3 regions of the Pedobacter sp. MC2016-14 genome follow, and region 1 is predicted to be linked to each of the others. Evidence: riboswitches for the same ligand, from Rfam matches in the RefSeq annotation. Region 1 holds a riboswitch; each other region holds the start of a gene.
The links. Region 1 has a riboswitch for S-adenosylmethionine ahead of LPB86_RS10655 (cysteine desulfurase family protein). Riboswitches for the same ligand answer to the same signal wherever they lie in the genome.

Region 1 (2,327 bases):
CCATCTGCAGCTTTACTGATTTTAATGCCAGACTGTTCAGCAAGTTCGCCGTTTGAAACATCGTTCAAAATAATCTTCCTGCCATCTGCTAGTGTAAGGATTGCTTTGTTCCCTCCCGGAACTATAGTACTACTGGAATGTTTTGCCAGATGTCTGCGTTCGGAAACTGTTTTGTTAACATATATATAAAGACCTGCCGAAAGGGTCATGATTAAAACGGCAGCAGCGGCAATAGAAGGGAAGAGCTTATAGCGCCTCTTTAAAGGTATAGCAGGCTCAACAGATTTCCACATTTCATCCTGACTGCCTAATAAATCAGCCTCTGACAAACTGGACACCTCTTCTTCATTAAGGTGGTGAAGCCAATAATTTACAATTGCCTTTTCCTGCTCAGTTTCCTGCCCCTCATTAAATTTCTTTACTAGTTCTTCTGCTTTTTTACCGTTATCCATCTTATATAATGCGGGCAATTACCGCAATTAACAACAAGACACATGAAAATGTCTGATCGGGTATCCCAAATCAAAATATTTATTACTTTTTAACCGATAAAACAAAATATCATTAAGCGGCCGAATTTTGCCTTGAGCAATTTGAGTGTTTTCTTCATGTGTGTAGCCACGGTATGTTCAGAGATATTCATTCGCTCTGCGATTTCTTTGTTACTCAGAAATTCTTTTCTTCTAAGGTCAAAAACTTCCCTCATTTTACATGGAAGTAAAGCAATCTCTTTTTCAATGATCCCAGAAATTTCACGCTCTCTGATCCGATAATCGGTGGCAGAACTTTCGCCGTCAAGGATTTCCTGTAAGCCGTTAATGTATTCACGACTGAACTCTTTGTGTCTGAATATATTTAAAATCTTATTTAAGACGCTTTTATAAAGATAACCAGACAATGTAGTTTTTAACACAAAATCGTCCCTGTTGGCCCATAACTTAACAAAAACTTCTTGTACTACATCCTTAGCCTCCTCCTTATCCTGAAGTTTTTTATGCGCATAAATAAGTAAAAGGGTATTGTAGCGGAGATATATTTCCTGAAAAGCAGTTTGATCGCCATCACGTAATAATGCTATTAAATCAAAATCGCTGTGTTGAAGATATACTGACATTGGTTAGTTTGAAACGAAATTACATAATTTTAAATTCAATATACAAATACTAATTTAAAGGCTGTTAGCAAAGCTGTCCAAATATTAAATCTACTAAAATAGTAGATTTAATATTTAAATGTTATATTTGTCCCAGCAAACAGTTCTTAAAACATATTTAACTTATCAAGAAAGACTGAGGGAAAGGCCCTTTGAAGTCTTAGCAACCTGTTATTTTACAAGGTGCTAAATCCTTCCGCAACATTTGCGGATAGATAAGATCATTTCATCTCTGTCTCTGATAAGCAGTATTTATACAATTAAACTTAAAAGACATGAGAATTTATCTAGACAATGCAGCAACTACTCCTTTAAGCCTCGAAGTTTTTGAAGCTATGCAACCCTATTTCTTTGAGAATTTTGGCAATCCATCTTCTTCACATTATTACGGGCGATCAGCAAAAACAGCTATTGACAAATCCAGAACAACAATTGCTGATCTTCTAAATACCAGCCCGGAGCATATTATTTTTACTTCTGGTGGCACCGAGGCCGACAATACCGCAATTTTGTCGGCGATTCGTGGTAATGGGATAAAACTAGCTGTTACGACGGCGTTTGAGCATCACGCGGTTTTGAATACATTAAAATTACTTCAAAGAAATGGAGAAATAAGACTAATTTATCTAAACCATGATGAACGGGGCAATCTTTCCATACCACATTTGGAGGAAATATTAGCAACAGGCGAAAAAGCCTTTGTTTCTGTAATGCATGGAAACAACGAAATAGGAAACATCAATGATATCCACGAGATTGCTGAGGTCTGTAGAAAGTACAGTGCTGTTTTCCATTCAGACACTGTACAAAGCATGGGGCAATATGCGTTTGACACAAAGGTCCTTCAGGCCGATTTCCTGGTTGGATCTGCGCATAAATTTCATGGCCCTAAAGGAATTGGTTTTTTATACAAAAGCATCAAAACTTCAATCACTCCCTTCATCAATGGTGGCTCACAAGAACGAAGCCAGCGTAGCGGAACTGAAAATGTAACTGGCATTGTTGGTTTAGCAAAGGCATTGGAACTGGCCTATAGCAACAGAGAAAATTATCAAACACACATCAGTAATTTAAAACAACATATGATTGCTCAATTACTCCGCAAAATTCCCGGCATCAGGTTTAACGGAAATTCGGCTATAAAAGAACTCAGCTTATCAACGGTATTAAGTGT
Region 2 (2,327 bases), on a different contig from region 1:
TTGGTAGCAGTTTCCTTATCTCCTTTAAGTTCAAAAGAAAGCACCGCGCCAAAGCCGTTTTGTAAATATTTTTTAGCTAGTGTATGGTAAGGACTGCTTTCCAGTCCCGGGTAGTTTACTTGTTTAACCGCCGGATGCTGTTGCAGCCAGGTTGCCAGGGCCAGCGCGTTATCTACATGGCGTTGTACCCGTAAAGAAAGTGTTTCCAATCCCTGGATCAATAAAAAGGAATTGAAAGGCGCCAGTGCCGGACCAAAATCCCTTAGGCCTTCAACCCTTGCGCGGATGGCAAACTGAATGTTGCCAAATGGGCCGCCAATACCAAATACATCGTTAAAAACCAATCCGTGATAACCTTCAGAAGGAGCGGTAAATTGTGAGAACTTACCGTTTCCCCAATTGTAATTCCCGCCGTCTACAATCACGCCACCAACACTGGTACCATGGCCGCCTATCCATTTGGTGGCAGATTGCACCACAACATGCGCACCATGCTCTAATGGTTTAAACAGGTATCCTGCGGCACCAAAGGTATTGTCTACAATGAGGGGTAAATCATGTTTTTGGGCAATAGAAGAAAGCCTTTCAAAATCAGGAATGCTAAAAGATGGGTTTCCTATGCTTTCTACATAAATAGCCTTGGTTTTGGCATCTATTTTAGCTTCAAAATCGTTTGGATCATCGCCATTGGCAAATTTAACCGTTATGCCCAGGCGCTTAAACGCAACTTTAAACTGGTTGTAGCTACCACCATACAGGTGCGTTGAGGATACAAAATTATCTCCCGCTTCCAGAATGTTGTTTAGTGCAATAAACTGAGCAGCTTGTCCTGAGGCTACTGCCACAGCTGCCACACCACCTTCAAGTGCCGCTACCCGTTTTTCAAAAACATCTGTTGTTGGGTTCATGATCCTGGTGTAGATGTTGCCAAATTCTTTTAAAGCAAAAAGATTGGCGCCATGTTCAGAATTTTTAAATCCGTACGAAGTAGTTTGATAGATGGGTACTGCGCGTGAGCCTGTTGATGGATCGATTTCCTGTCCTGCGTGGACTTGTAAAGTTTCAAATTTATGTGAGGTTGACATGTTTTTGTGATTTAAGGTTTAAAATGAGTATAACATTGCTGACGTACCCCAGAGCTGGGGCCTTCCGGATTGAATAACAAAAAGGAAGATTTTTATTTTAGGCCATGCAACAGCACATACAAGTATGTAACTGCATTAAACCACCGTTAAAAACGATGCCGGATGTAAAGGCTAACGTTGAGCGCTTTAAAATTAACTGATCTCTTTGAAGAGAAGGAATGTACGTAATGTTCATTTTAGTTCTAATTTATCTTTCCAAATAACACCATGTTATGTGGTCAGGAATTGGCACCTTCTCCGTTAGGGAGGGTTGCCAGTGGGTCAATGAGCCTGTCTCTCGCCACTTCTTTATAAATCAAACCAATTGAGATTTGACTTTCGCGGGCTTTATGCCTTTGATACTGCAAATGTAGGGTTTACTTGTAAAATCACCAAAATAAAATTCTGAATTTATATTAAGTGTTTGTTTTTTAGTTAGATAATTAAGTTTATTTGGCTTTTATTTATCCTAAAGCTTGGCTTAAGTCGTTGATTAAGTCGTCAATGTGTTCCAGTCCGGCAGAGATCCGAATTAAATTCTGTGGGGTTTTGGTGTCTGGCCCTTCTACAGAGGCACGGTGCTCAATGAGGCTTTCTACACCGCCAAGACTGGTAGCCTGGGCAAATAAGTGTACGCTATTCACCACCTTTTTAGCGGTTTCGCCTGTACCTTTTACCAGAATAGAAAGCATCCCGCCAAAATCAGACATTTGTTTTTTGGCAATTTCGTGCTGCGGATGAGAACTCAGTCCAGGATAATAAACTGCTTCTACCTTGGGGTGCTGTTCCAGGTATCGTGCCAGTGCCATTCCGTTTGCACTATGTCCGCGCATTCTATAGGCCAAGGTTTTAATGCTCCTTAAGAGCAAATAACAATCAAAAGGAGCAGGTACGGCACCGCCAACCTGCTGTATGTTCCTGATTCGCTCCCAAAATTCATCTTTTTTTGCCGTTACCAATACGCCGCCCAACACGTCACTATGGCCGCCGATATATTTTGTACTGGAATGCATCACGATGTGTGCCCCCAATACGATCGGATTTTGAAGACATGGCGAAGCAAAGGTGCTGTCGCAAGCCAGCAAAAGCTGGTGCTCGTTCGCAATGCTGGCTACAGCTGCCACATCGGTAATTTTCAAAAGCGGGTTAGAGGGTGTCTCTACCCAAATCATCACCGTATTGTGCTTTATATATTGCGCAATT
Region 3 (2,327 bases), 2.4 Mb from region 1:
GCCTCAAAATCCCCACTCAGAATCAGTTTAGAGAACTTTGGTGAGCCTGTGATATTGGTCCGTTCGCCAATATTAACGAAAATGCTTTCTGGAGTAATGGTTACAGGTTCTAGACCACTTAAGCGCAAATAAGGTTCAATAACAGGGATTTTTCTCGGTGCTACACTTTTAGCTTTAGCGGCAATACAGCCAATATGATCTGGTGTGGTACCACAACAGCCACCAACAATATTTACAAATCCGTGTGCTATAAAGTCCTCTACAAAATGAGCCGTTTCATGAGGCATCTCGTCATAAGCCCCAAACTCATTCGGTAAACCTGCATTTGGATAAGCGGAGACATAACATCCTGCTTTTGCAGCAAGTTCTTCAATGTGTGGCCTCATTTCTTTAGCACCCAGTGCACAATTGAAACCAATGCTTAACGGATTTGCATGGATAACAGAGTTTAAAAAAGCTTCAACCGTTTGTCCGGAAAGCGTTCTTCCAGAAGCATCGGTAATGGTTCCGGAAATCATGATTTCTATCTTTCTGCCAATGACCTCTTCGTATTTTTTGATAGAAAAAATAGCTGCTTTGGCATTTAAGGTATCAAAGATGGTTTCGATCATCAGTAAGTCTGACCCTCCATCAACCAGTCCCCTTACCTGGGCATCGTACGCATCTACCAGTTCATCAAAAGTCAATGCCCGGTAGCCAGGATCATTTACATCCGGCGAAATGGAAAGTGTTCTATTGGTAGGCCCAACAGCACCAGCAACGAAACATTTACGCTCAGGATTGGCCTGCATAAAGGCGGCTGCCGCTTCTTTAGCAATTTTGGCGCCTTCAAAACTCATCTCATAATCCAGTGTTTCCATCTGGTAATCTGCAAGTGAAATGCGCTGCGTACTAAAAGTATTGGTTTCGATGATGTCAGCGCCAGCCTTTAGGTATTCGGTATGAATCTCTTTAATGATGTCGGGACGGGTAAGGTTTAGTAAATCATTATTACCTTTAACATCGCAGGGGTGGTCTTTAAAACGTTCACCGCGAAAGTCTTCCTCGCTAAGTGTATAACGCTGGATCATGGTACCCATCGCACCATCGATAATTAGTATTCTTTTCTCTAATTCTTCTCTAATGTTCATTAATAAAACAATAATATGAGCAGGTGATGAGCTATTTTTGATAGTGGCTAAAGCCAAAACAAGTGCCGAACTCATTACGTGCAAAGCTTATTCGGAATTCAGGCTGTGATGAACTCAACTTATCTTTCGGGGGTTGCTGTTTAAAAGCGTATTCCGGTAGAATGTAGCACCTTGTAAGCACAGGTTGCTAAGACTTCGCAGGGTCTAATCCCTCCGTCTTTCTCTATAAGCAGTACAAAAATGCAACAAAGAAAACTCAATTCCAAGAAATTAGCGTTTTTACCATATAAAATTGTATTTGATGAAACAAAGGAACCGTGTTTTAAAATTAAATTTTTCCAGAGCGCTATATTGGGGTGTACAAAAATTAGTTATTTAAGACCAGAACAGACCGCGCTTGAGGGTAAAAAAGGCCAATAGAAAAAACATAGTTGCCAGCCTGATTTTAAAATAAAAGCAAATATGTGTAGGTTGCACAAAAAAACTGAAACACAAAAAAATGAAAAAAACAATTGCAATGGTGATGTGCTTGCTACCGGCTTTAGGCTTTGCGCAACAGGCACCGCAAAACTGGCACATGCTCTCAAAAGATGCAGATAATGTATATGGTATCGGCGTAATTAAAGCTTATGATAAGCTATTAAAAGGAAAAACACCAAAACCAGTGGTAGTGTGTGTATTGGATGGCGGTATTGATACTCTACATGAAGATTTAAAGGCAAATTTATGGCGCAACCCAAAAGAAGTATTGGGTGGTGATAAAGATTTAGATGGCAATGGCTACAAAGGTGATGCTCTGGGTTGGAATTTCTTAGGAGGCCCAAATGGACAGGTTACTGCTGCCAGTGTAGAATATCAACGTGTATATCATATGTATAAAGCCCAGTTTGCTGGTATTACGGATGAAAAACAAGTAAAGAAAAAAGATCTGCAACATTACCGCTCATGGGTAGTAAGTAAAAGCTTACTAACAAAGGCAGACAGCGTTGCACCAGTTGACTATAGAGGTAAACAAGTAAAAGATGATTATTTCAATAAGAAAGACCGTTTTTACGGAAATTCAAACCTAATTGGAGATCCTTATTTCCATGGAACCCACGTAGGTGGTATTATTGGTGCTACACGCGGCAATGGTAAAGGAATGGACGGTATAGCAGATAATGTAAAGTTGATGGGTGTTCGTGTGGTGCCAAATGG

Region 2: another riboswitch for S-adenosylmethionine. It lies ahead of LPB86_RS15435 (O-acetylhomoserine aminocarboxypropyltransferase/cysteine synthase family protein); the one in region 1 lies ahead of LPB86_RS10655 (cysteine desulfurase family protein).
Region 3: another riboswitch for S-adenosylmethionine. It lies ahead of metH (methionine synthase); the one in region 1 lies ahead of LPB86_RS10655 (cysteine desulfurase family protein).

What each region holds. Positions count from the first base shown of each region.
Region 1 is NZ_JAJMPA010000001.1:2,581,522-2,583,848, reverse strand. It holds gene LPB86_RS10665 (FecR family protein) at 1-452, opposite strand, end outside; gene LPB86_RS10660 (RNA polymerase sigma factor) at 542-1,114, opposite strand; SAM riboswitch class I at 1,274-1,375, shown strand; gene LPB86_RS10655 (cysteine desulfurase family protein) at 1,429-2,327, shown strand, end outside.
Region 2 is NZ_JAJMPA010000003.1:31,111-33,437, forward strand. It holds gene LPB86_RS15435 (O-acetylhomoserine aminocarboxypropyltransferase/cysteine synthase family protein) at 1-1,085, opposite strand, end outside; SAM riboswitch class I at 1,330-1,442, opposite strand; gene LPB86_RS15440 (PLP-dependent aspartate aminotransferase family protein) at 1,589-2,327, opposite strand, start outside.
Region 3 is NZ_JAJMPA010000001.1:222,760-225,086, reverse strand. It holds gene metH (methionine synthase) at 1-1,130, opposite strand, end outside; SAM riboswitch class I at 1,247-1,362, opposite strand; gene LPB86_RS00865 (S8 family peptidase) at 1,630-2,327, shown strand, end outside.